DNA from 4 places in the Paenibacillus sp. FSL F4-0097 genome. Region 2 is predicted to be linked to each of the others. Evidence: predicted binding sites of a transcription regulator. Region 2 holds the regulator's gene; each other region holds the start of a gene.

Region 1 (4,230 bases), 280 kb from region 2:
GCGGTATCTTCCTTGCAATTATTTCAATGTAGTACTAATTCAAAGATCTTCATGACAGAAACAAATTACATCGAACCGTGGAATGTACGGTTGATTACATCCATTTGTTGTTCGCGAGTCAGCTTGATGAAGTTAACTGCATAGCCGGATACACGAATAGTCAATTGTGGATAGTTCTCTGGGTGCTCCATAGCGTCCATCAGCTGTTCACGGTTAAATACGTTAACATTCAAATGCTGAGCGTTGTTATGGAAGTATCCATCCATCATGTGTACCAGGTTAGACTTACGGGAATCCTCGTCTTTACCAAGTGCCTTAGGTACGATGGAGAACGTGTTAGAGATACCATCTTGTGCATCGGAGTAAGGCAGTTTAGCTACAGAGTTCAGGGAAGCCAAGGCGCCTTTCTTGTCACGTCCGTGCATTGGGTTAGCACCCGGTGCGAAAGGTTCACCTTTCTTACGTCCGTCAGGTGTAGTACCTGTCTTCTTACCGTACACTACATTCGAAGTAATGGTCAGTACCGATTGAGTTGGCACAGAATCACGATATGTTTTGTTTTTACGGATCATAGTCATGAAGGTTTCAACCAATTCTACTGCGATGCTGTCTACAGCATCGTCATTGTTACCGTAGCAAGGGAATTCGCCTTCGGTTTCGAAGTCGATCGCAATACCTTGTTCGTTACGAATAGGTTTTACTTTGGCGTATTTAATTGCGCTTAGTGAGTCAGCTGCAACGGACAGCCCAGCAATACCACAAGCCATCGTACGCAGAATGTCACGGTCATGCAGCGCCATTTCGATACGTTCGTAAGAATATTTGTCATGCATATAGTGAATGATGTTCAAAGTGTTAACATAAGTTTTAGCCAACCACTCCATCATCGGTTTGAAACGTTTCATTACTTCGTCATAATCCAGATATTCAGAAGTGATCGCTGGGAATTCCGGTCCAACTTGTGCTCCGGATTTTTCGTCTATACCACCATTGATAGCATACAGCAATGCTTTTGCCAGGTTGGCACGAGCGCCGAAGAACTGCATTTGTTTACCGATGCGCATTGGAGATACGCAGCAAGCAATCGCATAATCTTCACCCCAGTATGGACGCATTACATCGTCATTTTCATACTGAATTGCACTAGTTTCGATGGAAACCTTAGCACAATATTTTTTGAAGGCTTCAGGCAATTTTTCGGACCACAGTACAGTTAAGTTTGGTTCCGGAGCTGGACCCAAGTTGTACAGGGTGTTCAAGAAACGGAAGCTGTTCTTGGTAACACGAGTTGTTCCGTCTTCAGCCATACCACCGATGGATTCAGTTACCCATGTTGGGTCACCGGAGAACAGATCATTATAGTCAGGTGTACGCAAGAATTTCACGATACGCAGTTTCATTACGAAATGATCGACGATTTCTTGTACTTGTTCTTCAGTCAAAGTACCTTCAGCAATATCGCGTTCTGCATAGATGTCCAAGAAAGAGGACACACGGCCTAGGGACATCGCTGCACCATTTTGCTCTTTAACTGCTGCAAGATACCCGAAGTATACCCATTGAGTAGCTTCTTTGAAGTTGGTCGCTGGTCTGGAAATATCCATACCATGAGCGGCTGCCATTTCTTTCAATTCGCCAAGTGCACGAATTTGCTCGGACAGCTCTTCACGCAAACGAATAATATCTTCAGTCATGGAATCAACTTCAAGCTCAGTTTGTTGTTGTTTTTTGTCTTTAATGAGGAAATCAATACCGTACAGAGCAATGCGGCGGTAGTCGCCGATGATGCGTCCGCGGCCGTAAGCATCAGGAAGACCTGTAATTACGCCGGATTTACGCACAGCTCTCATGTCTGGTGTATATGCATCAAATACGCCTTGGTTATGCGTTTTGCGAATGTTCGTAAACATGTCAACGATGTTTTGTGGAAGCTCGAAGCCGTAAGCCTTCGTAGCATCAACCATCATCTTGATCCCGCCGAATGGCTGGATGGAACGTTTGAAAGGAGCATCAGTCTGTACGCCTACAATTTGTTCCTTGTCCTTGTCAATGTAGCCTGGAGCATGTGAAGTGATTGTGGAGACAGTATCTAGGGAAACATCCCATACGCCGCCTCTTTCTCTTTCTTCCTTGCTCAATTGGGAAATAATCTTCCACAGTTCAGTTGTGTTACTAGTAGGTCCTACGAGGAATTCTTCGTTTCCTTCATAAGGCTTAATGTTGCTTGCGATAAAGTTGTTAACGTCAACTTTTCTGGACCATTTACCTTTTGTAAAACTTCTCCAACCGGATTTCACTTCTTGTACATCTTTTTCAATCACCGACATGCTAAATCCCTCCATCTATATTTATATTATATTTGTAGAGATCGCGGGCTTGAAGGTTGATCCCGTGTCTCGTGATCCCAAGAAAAATATGGTTGTTCGAAAATTCACAATCATTGTTCCATATATGGGACCGTTGTTTATATAAACATTTTAGTTTATTTTCTATAAATAGACTGTGACAAATATCACCTTTCCGGTGATATTTGTCACTTATATCTAATCCACAACCATCCTATTATCTACTTAACCAAATATTAATTATCAAATCTTCCGTAGAAAGCGTTACGATATACATCTGCAAGTTCAGATACCAGTGGCAGCTTAGGATTGGCAGTTGTACATTGATCTTCAAATGCACGGTCAGCCAAGTAATCTACATGGGATTCAAAATCCTTAGGATCAAAGCCCAATTGTTGGAAGGATTCTTCGATACCCAGTTTTTTGTTCATGTCGCGAATAGCATTGATCAGGCTAGTTACACCTTCTTCAGTTGTGCGAGCTGGCAATCCCAGAATACGGGCGATTTCTGCATAACGCTCGTCAGCTACGAAGTGTGAATATTTAGGGAACGAAGCGAACTTCGTAGGTTTCTTAGCATTGTAACGAATAACGTGTGGCATAAGGATCGCATTAGTTCGACCGTGAGCAGTGTGATATTGACCGCCCCATTTATGCGCCAAGCTGTGGTTAATACCCAGGAAAGCATTAGCAAAGGCCATACCAGCAAGTGTTGATGCGTTATGCATTTTTTCACGGGCAACTCTGTCGCCTTCAAGAGCCGATTTTTCAAGGTATTGGAATACCAATTGGATTGCTTTAATTGCCAGACCATCCGTGTAGTCACTCGCCATAACAGATACATAAGCTTCGATGGCATGTGTCAATACGTCCATACCTGTATCAGCTACAGCAGTTTTTGGCAAGCTATATACGAACTCTGGATCAATGATAGCTACGTCTGGAGTTAGCTCGTAGTCAGCCAAAGGATATTTAGTGTGTTGTTCAGTTGTTTTATCGGTAATAACTGCGAAAGATGTTACTTCCGAACCTGTACCCGAAGTAGTTGGAATCGCTACAAACTTAGCTTTGTTTCCAAGTTTAGGGAATTTGTAAACCCGTTTACGGATATCCATGAATTTTTGTTTCAGACCATTAAAGTCTGCGTCTGGATGTTCATAGAATAACCACATTCCTTTTGCAGCATCCATTGGGGAACCACCGCCAAGTGCGATGATGCAGTCCGGTTGGAATCTGTTCATCATTGCAGTACCTTTTTCAACTGTAGTTGTTGATGGATCTGGTTCAACTTCCGAGAACACTTCGATTGCTACAGGAGTTTGGCGTTGACGCAGGTAATGTTCAACTCTCTCAACATATCCAAGCTTAACCATCATTGGGTCAGTGATAATTGCGACACGTGTGATATCAGGCATTTTGGTCAGGTACTGAGTAGCGCCTTTTTCGAAATAGATCTTGTCAGGTACTTTAAACCATTGCATATTCACGGTACGACGATTCACCCTTTTCACGTTGATCAAATTGATTGCTGTAACGTTTTGCGACACGGAGTTACGACCATAAGATCCGCAGCCCAGCGTCAACGAAGGGATGTTAGTGTTATAGATATCGCCGATCGCACCATGAGTGGAAGGCGAGTTAACGAGAATACGTCCTGTTTGCAGACGGTTGGAGAACTTCATGATTACTTCTTCGTTGTTGGAGTGGATAGCCGAACTATGGCCCATACCACCAAATTCAACAACTTGTGCTGCGCGTTCGATACCTTGATCTGCGTTTTTAACTTTGTAGCAAGCAAGCACAGGACTCAATTTTTCAGCGGACAATGGATATTTAGTGCCTACACCTTCAAGTTCTGCTACCAGAATCTTAGTGCCGGCAGGAA
Region 2 (4,230 bases):
AAGCGGCCGGGGCGGTGATTTCTGGGAGACGGTGGCAAGCGATACCGATTCCTGTCTGGGACGTTCCTGTCCTTGGTTCCGCAAATGCTATTATCATAGGGCCAAGCATGAAGCTGGGATTGCTGACGTGGTCATTACGAACCACTCCAAGCTATTCGCAGATGTTAAAGCTGGGCACCAGCTGCTTCCAGCTTACGAGCATCTTGTAATTGATGAAGCACATCATTTAGAAGATGTGGCTGGTAAACATCTTGGCATGCATATGAAGCATTTCACTGTGGCACACACGTTATCGCGACTGTATAAAGATAGCCGAAACGGACAGCTTCCTGCTCTGCGCCAGATCTTACAGTCGTCAGGCAGTGAAGAGGCTTCAGAATGGAGCGGAGTCATCGATCGGATCTACCCGGATCTGCTTACTGTCAAAGAAACCTGGGATGCACTCAGCGACAAGCTGTTCAGCCTTTTGCCGGAACGCAGTGATGCAGCAGCAGGGGAAGCGGGACAACTGGTTATGCGTTTGCTTCCCGCCCGTAAGTCGAAGGATTGGGATGAATTAGTTGCGCTTGAGAACACTATGAATCTGACGTTAAGCGACATCATCCGTAAGGGTGATAAAATGCTTAATGAGATGCGTGACCAGGAAAGCCAATCCTCAGCAGACAGTCTTGTTACTGATATTAGCGGTTTATTTAAGGATTTGGCTTCCATACGTGAGCAAGTAAGATTCTTTATGGGGCTGAATGACGATAATGTAGTATATTGGCTGGAGGCAAATGGAAATTACCGCAGCAAATCACTGCAGATGTATGCCGTCCCTGTGGATGTTAGCAGCCAGCTTAAAGAGTTGTTCTTCGATAAGAAAAAAAGCATCGTGCTTACCTCGGCGACGCTGTCTGTAGATAAATCTTTTCAGTTTATGATTGATAATCTCGGACTTAACGAAGCTGCGGAAGAGGGACGTCTAATGACCTCACTCCTTCCTTCTCCCTTTAAGTATCGCGAGCAGGCGCTTCTAGTTATACCGCGTGATTTTCCTAGTGTGAAGGGCAGTGTGGGCGATGCTCGATTTGTCGATACACTCGTACAGTCGTTAGCAGAAGCTGCCAAAACAACACGTGGGCGGATGCTGGTTCTGTTTACTTCTTATAAAATGCTGCGTCAGGTATATGATCCGCTTAAAGAGGCTTTGGCCTCACAAGAGATTACGGTGCTTGGTCAAGGCGTGGAAGGTGGCAGCCGGAGCAAGCTGATCCGCCGCTTTCAGGACAGTGCAGCATCCGTTCTGCTGGGGACGAGCAGCTTCTGGGAAGGTGTAGATATTCCAGGTGAAGCACTGACTTGCCTGGCCATCGTGAGACTTCCGTTTCAACCGCCGAATCACCCGTTGGCGGAAGCGAAGTCGGAGTTATTGCAGGCTCAGAAGAAGAATCCGTTCATGAAATTGTCTGTTCCTCAAGCGGTTATTCGCTTTAAGCAGGGATTCGGAAGACTGGTTCGCACGGCGCAGGATCGCGGAATAGTTATTGTTTATGATACAAGGGTTATTGAATCTCATTACGGGAAGTATTTCCTTTATTCATTGCCTGGTCCCAAAATGGAGCATATGCTGACTGATCAAATGGTCCCCCGCATAGCGGAATGGCTAGAGGATGGCGGCGCTTCTTAAAATGCTCGTCTTCAGTTTAGCTCCTCCTTATCCTTAAGGGCGGTAAGTTACAGTACCGCCCTTAATAAGGAGAGGTATACGTTTGAATATGGATTTTCACAAGAACATTACTATTTTTAGGAGGAAAAATATGAAATCGGATAAAATATCAGAAGCCGTTGTTCGCAGACTACCTGTGTATTTGCGTTTTTTGAATGATCTCCAGAATCGCGAAATATTAACAGTTTCCTCTCAGGAACTTGGACAAAAGCTTGATCTTAATCCCGCACAGATTCGTAAGGATTTAGCGTATTTTGGTGACTTCGGCAGAAAAGGTATCGGCTATGATGTAACGTATCTTATTGAGAAAATCCGTCATATCCTGAAGCTGGATCAACAGCTTAATGTAGCTTTAGTTGGAGCAGGTAATCTCGGACATGCCTTGTCTAATTACAATGCATATCTCAAAGATACTATGAAAATCACCGCTATATTTGATTCGTACGCTCCTAAGGTTGGACGTAAGATCAACTCCCTTACTGTGCAACCAATGGATGAACTAGGCAGCACGATTCGTGAGCAAGGTATTCGCATTGCCATTATTACCGTACCTGATTCAGAAGCTCAAAATGTAGCAGATATTCTCATTTCTTCTGGGATTGAAGCAATTTTGAACTTTGCCCCTGTGATTCTGAAGACACCACCGAATATCCGGGTGCATGCAGCTGATTTTACAACTGATCTGCAAAGTCTTGCGTATTACTTGCGGGATGGAAAGGAAGAAAGCGAACATGAACAACAATAAAACGATAATTAAGGGCGGGTATTTTCTGACTCCGGGAACGGATGAGCCGGTTCTGAGTGGATATATGACTATTGAAGATGATTTAATCACTTACATAGGAAAAGAAGAGCCTCAGATGGAAGCTGGAGTGCAAGTGGTTGATGGCAGCCGTCTGCTGTTCATGCCTGGACTTGTAAACACACATGGTCATGCGGCGATGTCTTTGCTGCGTGGATATGGAGATGATTTAGCGCTACAAGTGTGGCTTCAGGAGAAGATGTGGCCGATGGAGGAAAAGTTCACCGGTGATGATGTATACTGGGGAACCTCCTTATCTGTATTGGAAATGCTGAAGGGTGGAACTACGACCTTCCTCGATATGTATGATCATATGGACCGAGTAGCTGAGGTAGCTGAGTTATCAGGTATCCGTTCCGTATTGATGCGTGGTGTGATTGGGTTATGTCCAGAGGATGTACAGAATCACAAGCTTGCGGAAGCGATTTCTTTTGCCCGTAACTGGCATGGAAAGGCTGACGGTAGAATTACTACTATGATCTCGCCGCACGCCCCTTATACTTGCCCTCCGGACTTCCTGGTTAAGTTCGTGCAGGCAGCGCATGATCTGGATTTACCGATGCATACGCATATGTCCGAAACGAAACGTGAAGTGGAACAAAATGTGGCGGATTACGGGTTGCGTCCTGTAGCTCACTTAGAGAAGCTTGGAATGTTCACACGTCCCTCGATAGTTGCACATGGTGTTCATTTAAATGATGAAGAGATTGAGATCTTGGCTCGCCATAATGTGGGTGTCTCTCATAATCCGGGCAGTAATTTGAAGCTGGCTAGCGGAGTGGCTCGGGTTACTGATCTTCTAAAAGCTGGTGTGAAGGTGTCTCTTGGCACGGATGGCGCGGCAAGCAACAATAACTTGGATATGTTTGAAGAGATGCGGCTTGCAGCTCTCATTCATAAGGGTGTCAGCGGTGATCCAACGGCTGTTCCAGCTCCAGAAGCTCTACGTATGGCTACAGAATATGGCGCCCAGTCCATCTTTTTAAATAATGTAGGTAGACTTGCTGTTGGGATGAAAGCTGATTTCATTGCAATTGATATAGATCAGCCGCATTTGCTGCCACACACAGATCTGTTGTCTCATGCAGTTTACTCTGCTAGCGCTAAGGATGTTGAGCATGTGTGGGTGAATGGTAAACAGGTCATCAAGCATGGACAATGCTTAACCCTGGATGAGGAAGCTATCCGGCGTAAAGCGCAAGAAGCCTTCGAAGGTTTATTGAAGCGTTAAGTCTGGAGAATAACGAATAAATAATAGGCTGCGACTTTTTGCTTTTAGCAAAAGTTGCGGCCTTTTGTACATTTTAAGGCTGGGAAAGCTAGAAAATTATGAAATTTTGGATAAACACGCGGGTGTGTTATATAATCAAAAAAGATATATTACTAGAAAGGGAGCTGTACCTTGAAGAAAAGGAAAAAATGGATCCTCCTGGGGTCAGTTCTGATTCTGCTCCTGGGGTTTGGACTTATCCAGTTCTATGCCTATATTATGAAAGATCAATGGAACGAGCGGGATATCGCCAAGGATGTTGCCAAAACCAGAGCGGGTCTAACAGAGGTAACCAAAGCACAAAAATCGGTTTGGGATGAAAATGCAGTGTACTGGGTTTTAACAGGAAAAAATGAAGCCGGGACTGCTCTTATGGTCTGGGTCCGCTTTACGGTAGATGGAAAATTTGCTGAAGGCGACGACGCAGTGTTTGCTGAGGAACTAAGTAAA
Region 3 (4,230 bases), 1.9 Mb from region 2:
AATCCTTATCCCAACGCCCCTGTAAATCAACAATACGGTTGCCACCAATGCCACGGTTAATAAAAGTAAGATTCTTCTCTGGGTATAAATACCCCAGACGAGCGGCGACCATCATTGCATAACCCACTCCAAGCGATGAAGCGTCTTCATGATTACGTCCCCAGTCTGTTATGCTGTCACCTTGAAACAGAATGACATCGTTTTGTTGGAATAACATAAATGAAATCCTCCTCTAACTACCTCTGTTAATATAACCCAATCTATTATATCAAATACAATGAATACAGCCTACTACGAAACATCAATAATGCAAACATTTCACTAAAAAAACAATAACAAAAACCCCGCTCAGATTCGAGCAGGGTTTAGGGTTAAACTATATTAGTAAGCTAGGCTGAACAATCCTTTAATGTGGGACAAGTAACGAATATTACTTGCTTCCTTCATCAGAGTTGCAGGCAAGCCTTTTAACGGAGTAGAACTTGCACCAACGATGGCTACACCGTCTTTACGGCCTAAGCTAGCAAGCGTACCAGAGTTGATTGGGCTAAAGCTTTCAAACGATTTATTTTTCAAGAAGGCATACAGATTGTATCCGATCAATTCACCCATTTGCCAAGCGATTTGAGCAGTTGGAGGGTATGGACGTCCATCTTCTGCAAAGACCACAGCGCTGTCACCAGCAACGAATACATCTTTGTGGGAAGTGGATTGCAAGAACTCATTCACCGTTGCACGACCGCGGTTAACTTCAAGACCGGATTCGCCGATGAGTGGATTTCCTTGTACGCCACCAGTCCATACAAACGTGTTAGCAATAATTTTTTGACCGTCTTTCAAGTCAATCGCATTGCCTTCTACATTCGTAACAGGAAGACCTGTCAAGAATTGAACACCACGTTTTTCCAAGCTTGCTACAGCACGTTCGATCAATGCATCTGGCAATACTGGAAGGATTTTAGGACCTGCTTCAACGAGCATAAGCTTAATTTCTTTAGGATCAACGCCATACTTTTTAGTAAGTGTAGGCAATACATCCGCGATTTCACCAACAAGCTCAACACCTGTTAAGCCGCCGCCACCGATCAGGATGTTTGCATCTGCTTCATTTTTCGATTTCGCATATTCACGAATACGATCCTCAATATGTTGATGAATTTTGTTAGCATCTGCAGCTGATTTCAATACCATACTGTATTGTTCAAGCCCTGGAATGCCAAAATAAGCTGTAGTGCTGCCAAGACCTACAACAAGCGCGTCATAAGTTAGTGTCACACCATCAGAAAGAACAATTTGTTTGTTCTCCACAGAAAATGAATTAACCTTCGCGATTTTCAGGTCAATATCTTTACCTGCGAAAAGCTTAGTTAGAGGCATAGCAACAGCCCCCTCTGCAACACTACCTGCTGCAAGACGATGCAATTCTGTGATGATTTGGTGGGTAGGATACTGATTAACTACAGTAATTTTAGCTTCATCTTTTTTGAGATACTTGCGTACGGTTAAGGCGCTTAGTAGACCACCATAACCTGCTCCTAGAATGACAATATGTTTAGACATGATGTTTCCTCCGTCCCTTACGAATAAGATATGAAAATGATTATTCCTGCTTACTGCGTTCTCCAGCAACTTGAAGGTATGCATTTACGAAACGGAAAAGCTTTTGTGCTTGTGGATCTTTCAACAACTTCATAAGACCAAAAAGACCAATAACTTCGTTACTTTCATTCGCACGATCTTTTGCTTCGATCACTGTAGCTGCCATATTCTTCGCGGAATGCACTACAGGTTCAGCAAGTTCTTTAATTGCACTTACCGTATCACTTTTCAAGACATCATCCGCTGCGACAGTTTGCACAAAGTCATAGGACTTTGTAAGCACGCCAACAAGCTCAGTTAATTTTGGCAGCTGTTCCACCAAGACTGTTAATGATTCCTGAACTTCTGGTTTCAAGAGCTGCTCTAGAACATCCATTTGTTCCTTGCTAACAGCTACTTTTGGTGATTCTTGTTCAGGTTGTGTTTGAGTGATTGATTCTGACATATCCAAATCTCCTCTGCAATAAGCTTTGCTGCTTAATAGTAATGAAAAACATAAGAACTTTTAACGCCATATTTCTATTATAGCACTTATCAAGTTATAAATGTCACAAAGTTTTTGAATTTCCATAAAATTTTGTGATTTTTATTACATTATAATAAATTATTTAAATTACCAGTGTTAATTAAAACCGTTTGAGTGAATTAATGTACAAATTCATTCAAATTCTTCTCAGTTTTCAACAAAACATCCACAATGTCCATATTCTTCTCTGTTAGAAGTAACCTGAAATAAAGAGAACGCAGGAAGTTCTTTGTATTTATTCGAGTAACGTACTGGCTGTGGCTTCTAGGCCAACTGCCACATTGCGCCAAGTTGAGAATCCAATCGGTTATAGACTGCTGTGGAAGTAATTGATGATCGATGATTGTAACTATAATAGTAGCAATCCGTTCATCTTCTTCCTCCCTGAATATGTATTGATCGTTATAAAGCATCTTTTGAACAACTGTCAGAACCTCTTCCCGCACCTCGGCATCACTCTCCGAGCATAAAACCAGCTCATCCAAGGCGTCTGCGCCATGGGCTGCTGCGTGTGCCCAGCCTTCTTTTTCCATATAACCTCTTAAATCCCGTTCTTCCTTATAATAACGAATTAAACCCTGCTTCACCTTTGTAAATTCAGAGCTATCCAATATAGCCTTTTCCCTATGCCGCTGGAGAATAAGAGCAACAACCAATACAGAAAATGTTCTTGTATACACCGTCTGATCTTCTTTGTTCCCAATGTGATAAAACAGATGCTGCTCGTCAAGGAGTATCCACAACAGTTCACGAAGCTCCGCATCATTAAACCAATGTTTCTCATTAATCCATTTGTAGAATGTGTAATAAATCAATTCATCACGCAGCACAGGCTCGGGATCTCCTAAATGCTCAAGCATCAACTTCACATAATCCTTTATGTCCTGTCCACTTCTAAGCTCGTAGTCATTCTCTTCGATTCTTTGTAAATCTATCATCAATCGTTCTCTACTATTAATCAATTTATCCACCCTTTCATTCACCGTGTTTTTACATATCCCAATATCCTAATTTATGTCCTATTTTTTGACAACAGGGTATTCAAGATTAACTTCAATAAATTTTATCATTGACGAATTTTATAGGCTGTGTTATTTTGAGTTAGTAACATTTAGTTAGTACATTTACAAATATCAGGTGTTTATATTTTACAACCGAATACATACACAACGGAGGAATACTTATGAGCGCTTTTACAGACTTGATTCAGTCCCGCAGATCCGCTATGAATTTTGTGGAAGGGGTCACCATCCCTCAGAATGAATTAGAGGAAATGTTCTCTTACGCCAGATTGGCACCATCGGCCTATAATCTACAGCATACAAATTACAAAGTGATATCTAACGAGAGCTTAAAAGAAGAAATTCGCGAAGCGGCTTACGGCCAATATAAAATCCATACTGCTTCAGCAGTTATTGTAGTGCTAGGAGATAAGCATGCTTATCAGCAGGCTCCAGAAATCTATGGCGGGCTTAAAGCTTTAGGAGCGATGTCACAAGAGGAATATGATGAGCAAATAGAGATGATTAACAATGCTTACATTGATAAGGATGCTTTTCAAAGAGATGAAGCAATACGTAATGCCTCTCTCTCGGCCATGCACTTTATGCTGATCGCCAAAGATAAAGGCTGGGATACCTGCCCGATGATCGGCTTCGATGCTGATGTTATCCAATCCACCTTGAATCTGCCGGATCATATGGTACCTGTTATGCTGATCACGATCGGCAAAGACAAAAAACATAAAATCAGACCCCGCGGCTACCGTAAGCCAGTCAACGAATTCGTTGAGTTCATCTGATTATAGATACAGCAAAACGTTCCATCCGAGGCAAGTAACGGGTGGAACGTTTTTTTAATTGGAACTCATCATGAAGATAATGAACCGTGTGCCCGATATAGAAGAGGTGCTCTACTTCGCATATTGTAAAATCGCAATCGCTGCTCGTTCCCGTCGTTCGGAGTCATCACAAATCAAAGCTTCTTTCAAAATATTAAGCGCCTTAGAGAGCGTCTCCTCATCCAATTCCAGCGGACTATTCACTTCTTGTTCATTAGCAGAAACACCTGTAATCCACAGATCCAAGCGAGCACTTGGTTTTGGA
Region 4 (4,230 bases), 2.4 Mb from region 2:
AATGATCATCCCAGACCTCAATATTCTCATGTTCCGCTACCTGTTCCGCCAATGCACGAACAATCTCATAACCAGTAGCATCCCCATTTGCATGCAAAATACGGCGGTGGCTGTGCGCTCCTTCCTGAGTCAAAGCCAGTACCCCATCTTCCTTATCAAACAGGGTTCCTAAGCGAATTAACTCATGAACGCCTTCCGGCCCTTCATTAACAAGTGCATCGACAGCTGTTGAGGAGCAAAGACCTGCACCGGCCATTAAGGTATCCTGCCGGTGGTATGCAGGGGAATCATCCTCAGCTATAACAGCTGCGATCCCCCCCTGTGCATAGCGAGTATTACTTTCCATTACTGATTTCTTTGTGATCATTATGACACGCCGATCTTCACTGGCTTTAATAGCCGTGAATAATCCGGCAATCCCTGAACCAATAACAATACAATCTGTCTTTACCGTAGGAATATCCCGAAGATCAAAATCAACCAAATATTGTGGAATCATGACCGCTTTTCACCTGTTTCAACGAAAGAGTAGCGCATGCTACCGGACTTGTAGCATGCGCTCTAGGGATGTTCTGGCTTTGTCGGCGACAGCAGGCGGTACATAGATTTGTGGCTTCATCGTCTCCAGGCATTTCACCAGTTTTTTTAGATTATTAACTTTCATATTAGGACAAACAAGAAATTTGGTAGCAAAATGGAATTCTTTATCTGGACTATCCTTACGAAGCTGATATCCGGTACCATCTTCCGTTCCAACGATAAATTGCTTACGATCCGATTTCCGGCAATACTCCAGAATTGATGTAGTGCTGCCTACATAGTCACCCATGGCCACTACTTCAGGACGGCACTCTGGATGAACTACAAATTCCGCATCTGGATATTTTGCTCTCATCTCTACTACATCTTTGACGGTCAACATGTCGTGAGTGTTGCAATAGCCTTCCCAGATAATCAGCTTCTTGCCCGTCTGATCTTGTACATATTGACCAAGATTCTTATCTGGGACCCAAATAATCTCTTCGGCGTCAAGGGATTCGATTACTTTCACAGCATTAGCAGAGGTACAACAAATATCGGTTTCTGCTTTAATCTCGGCGGACGAGTTGATATAAGTGACTACTTTAGCATTTGGATGTTGAGCTTTTAGCTTACGTAAACCGTCTACATTGACCATATCTGCCATTGGACAGCCTGCACGTTCATCAGGAATTAGGACGGTTTTGTTCGGGGCTAGAATTTTTGCACTTTCCCCCATGAAATGAACACCGCAGAATACAATAACTTCCGCATCTGTCTCTGCAGCCTTCTGAGCGAGTAAAAAAGAGTCGCCCCGGAAATCGGCAACCTCCTGAATTTCATCACGCTGATAATAATGAGCTAAAATGATTGCGTTTCGTTCCTTTTTAAGCTGTTCAAGACGTATACGAAGTTCTCGATTCTGTTCCTGCTTGCGCTCAAGCGCCAGAGCTTCCACCGATTGTTCTCCCCCTTAAATCCTCGCGGCTTTTCGCCGACATGATGTTATCAAATGGCATGCGCCATCATGGTGAAAAAATGAACATGCTGATATAAATAGTAAGTAATATTAATCACTAATGTACACAACGTTCCAGCCCCTGTCAATGTAACTGGACAGGCTTTAAGGCATAGAATCCCTTAAAAATTAAAATAAAAAATCCGGAGAACAGTTACGTTCTCCGGATAAATTTACATCATATGAATGGTGGACCCAATTAGGTAAGGCTAGTGCCCCCACCTTTGTTGTCATCACCGGAACCATCATTACCCTCAGAATCAGGGTTATTCGGGATATCCTTTGATAAGTCAGGAAGTGTGGACTGTTCATCCTCAGGCTTGCCTTGAATGCGAACTCGCACATCACCGATATTGTCGATGACAGGCTCGCCAACTTCATGGGCAACACCTTCGCCACCCTCTGGTTTACCATCCTCGGAAAGGAATCCTTGTTCAATCAGTTGTGTGATCTGATCAAGCTCAAGTGTTTCTTTCTCAAGTAATGTATTGGCAATCAAGTGCATTTCTTTGGAGTGTTTGATCAACAGATCTTTACAACGTTCGTAACTCGAAGTAATAAAGTTCTGCATTTCCTGATCAATCTCATAAGCAATGGAGTCACTGTAATTCTGTTCATGCCCAATATCACGACCTAAGAATACTTGACCTTGAGAAGATCCGAACTGCATAGGTCCAAGCTTATCGCTCATACCGTACTCCATAATCATGGCACGCACGATGCGCGTAGCCTGTTGGAAGTCACTGTATGCACCCGTACCGATCTCACCAATAAACAATTCTTCGGCAACACGTCCACCAAGTAATCCAGTAACCTTATCTAAAAGCTCCTGCTTGGTAACGATCATCCGATCTTCCTTCGGAAGCATAATAACGTATCCGCCTGCACGTCCGCGTGGGATAATAGTAACTTTATGCACCATATCGGCGTGCTCAAGGAAGTAACCAGCAATAGTATGGCCTGCTTCATGATAAGCTACAATACGTTTCTCGCGGTCACTGATCACACGGCTGCGTTTCTCAGTACCTACGATAACACGGTCAATAGCTTCATCCACTTCAATCATGGAAATATCTTTACGGTTACGGCGTGCAGCTAGCAAAGCTGCCTCATTCAGCAGATTCTCCAAATCAGCACCTGTGAATCCGGTTGTGCGTTTAGCAACAACATCCAGTCTTACATCTTTCGTAAGCGGTTTGTTACGAGCGTGCACCTTAAGTACAGCTTCACGGCCTTTCACATCAGGACGGTCAACCGTAATTTGACGGTCAAAACGTCCTGGACGAAGCAATGCCGGATCAAGTATATCAGCGCGGTTAGTCGCCGCTACAATAATAATGCCTTCGTTACCACCGAATCCATCCATCTCAACCAGCAATTGGTTAAGCGTCTGCTCACGCTCGTCATGTCCGCCACCAAGACCGGCACCACGCTGACGACCCACAGCATCAATTTCATCAATGAAGATAATACATGGAGCATTCTTCTTAGCATTCTCGAACAAATCACGTACCCGAGAAGCACCGACACCCACGAACATTTCCACAAAGTCAGAACCGGAAATACTAAAGAAAGGAACGCCAGCTTCACCTGCTACCGCACGGGCAAGCAATGTTTTACCTGTTCCCGGAGGACCTACAAGCAATACGCCCTTAGGAATACGTGCGCCGACAGCTGCAAATTTGCGTGGATCTTTCAGGAACTCAACGACTTCGACAAGCTCTTGCTTCTCTTCGTCCGCCCCTGCAACATCCTCAAAGCTGATTTTCTTCTTCTCTTCATTATATAACCGAGCCTTGCTCTTGCCGAAATTCATGACTTTACCGCCGCCACCTTGCGCCTGATTAAACAGGAAGAAGAACAAGATGAACATAATTACCAGTGGGATAATTGAAGAAAGGAATGTCAGCCAAATGCTGGTACCTTCCATTTTCTTCTGAGTTAATTCAATCCCATTAACATCACTGGCTTGAATCAGTTCATTGATAGCGGCATCTGTAGGAGGAATATATGTGGAGAAGCTTTTCGATTTAGTATCGGCAGGCAGCTCTCTATACTCGCCTGTGACCAGAAAGGCATTACCCTCAAACTGAACCGTCAAATCCTTCACATTGTTGTTCTTGATCTCCTGCCGTAACTCGTCGTATCTAGGGAAATCGGCGGCTTCATTTCCATTGCTCACAAACTGGACAATACCCACCACGACTAAAAATAAAATCAAATAAAAACCAGAATTCCGGATGAACCGATTCATCCCCTACCTCCTCTCACAACACTCAAGTTATTGTACCATAGCCTCTTGGGACACCTCAAATAAAGGAAGTTGTGGGTATCCGATCCGTATGATCGAGGCAGTCCTTAGTTCAATTGGAATAAATCTCAGGTTTCAGTACTCCAACATATGGGAGGTTCCGATACCGCTCGGCATAATCCAATCCGTAGCCTACTACAAATTCGTCAGGTAACACGAAGCCTGTGTAGCTGGCTTCAAGATTAACAGTGCGGCCTGATGGTTTATCAAACAAGGTAACCACAGAGATAGTAGCAGCATTCCGGTTGCGGAGCAACTCAATTAAATAGCTGAGTGTAAGACCACTGTCAATAATATCTTCAACGATCAAGATATCGCGGCCTTCTACCGATACATCCAAATCCTTAATAATTTTGACTACTCCAGAGGACTTGGTGGATGC

What was found. Region 2 encodes Rex, which represses fermentation and respiration genes when NADH is low (regulators of the CRP and FNR family bind a similar motif). Its sites were predicted from a motif close to TTGTGAAATATTTCACAA; they were not measured.
Region 1: pflB (formate C-acetyltransferase) is a predicted target of Rex. The motif match lies at 2,420-2,437, and genes of this name have one in related genera.
Region 3: MHH86_RS11935 (DUF1641 domain-containing protein) is a predicted target of Rex. The motif match lies at 2,177-2,194, and genes of this name have one in related genera.
Region 4: nadA (quinolinate synthase NadA) is a predicted target of Rex. The motif match lies at 1,548-1,565, and genes of this name have one in related genera.

What each region holds. Positions count from the first base shown of each region.
Region 1 covers NZ_CP151965.1:4,876,215-4,880,444, forward strand. Annotated here, with positions in the region: gene pflB (formate C-acetyltransferase) at 66-2,327, opposite strand; gene adhE (bifunctional acetaldehyde-CoA/alcohol dehydrogenase) at 2,582-4,230, opposite strand, start outside.
Region 2 covers NZ_CP151965.1:4,597,513-4,601,742, reverse strand. Annotated here, with positions in the region: gene dinG (ATP-dependent DNA helicase DinG) at 1-1,669, shown strand, start outside; gene MHH86_RS20625 (redox-sensing transcriptional repressor Rex) at 1,800-2,453, shown strand; gene MHH86_RS20620 (amidohydrolase) at 2,440-3,741, shown strand; gene MHH86_RS20615 (DUF5590 domain-containing protein) at 3,913-4,230, shown strand, end outside.
Region 3 covers NZ_CP151965.1:2,688,400-2,692,629, reverse strand. Annotated here, with positions in the region: gene MHH86_RS11945 (SGNH/GDSL hydrolase family protein) at 1-217, opposite strand, end outside; gene MHH86_RS11940 (NAD(P)/FAD-dependent oxidoreductase) at 382-1,560, opposite strand; gene MHH86_RS11935 (DUF1641 domain-containing protein) at 1,601-2,044, opposite strand; gene MHH86_RS11930 (DUF2785 domain-containing protein) at 2,245-3,063, opposite strand; gene MHH86_RS11925 (nitroreductase family protein) at 3,309-3,926, shown strand; gene MHH86_RS11920 (hypothetical protein) at 4,038-4,230, opposite strand, start outside.
Region 4 covers NZ_CP151965.1:72,166-76,395, reverse strand. Annotated here, with positions in the region: gene nadB (L-aspartate oxidase) at 1-499, opposite strand, end outside; gene nadA (quinolinate synthase NadA) at 539-1,477, opposite strand; gene ftsH (ATP-dependent zinc metalloprotease FtsH) at 1,737-3,791, opposite strand; gene hpt (hypoxanthine phosphoribosyltransferase) at 3,901-4,230, opposite strand, start outside.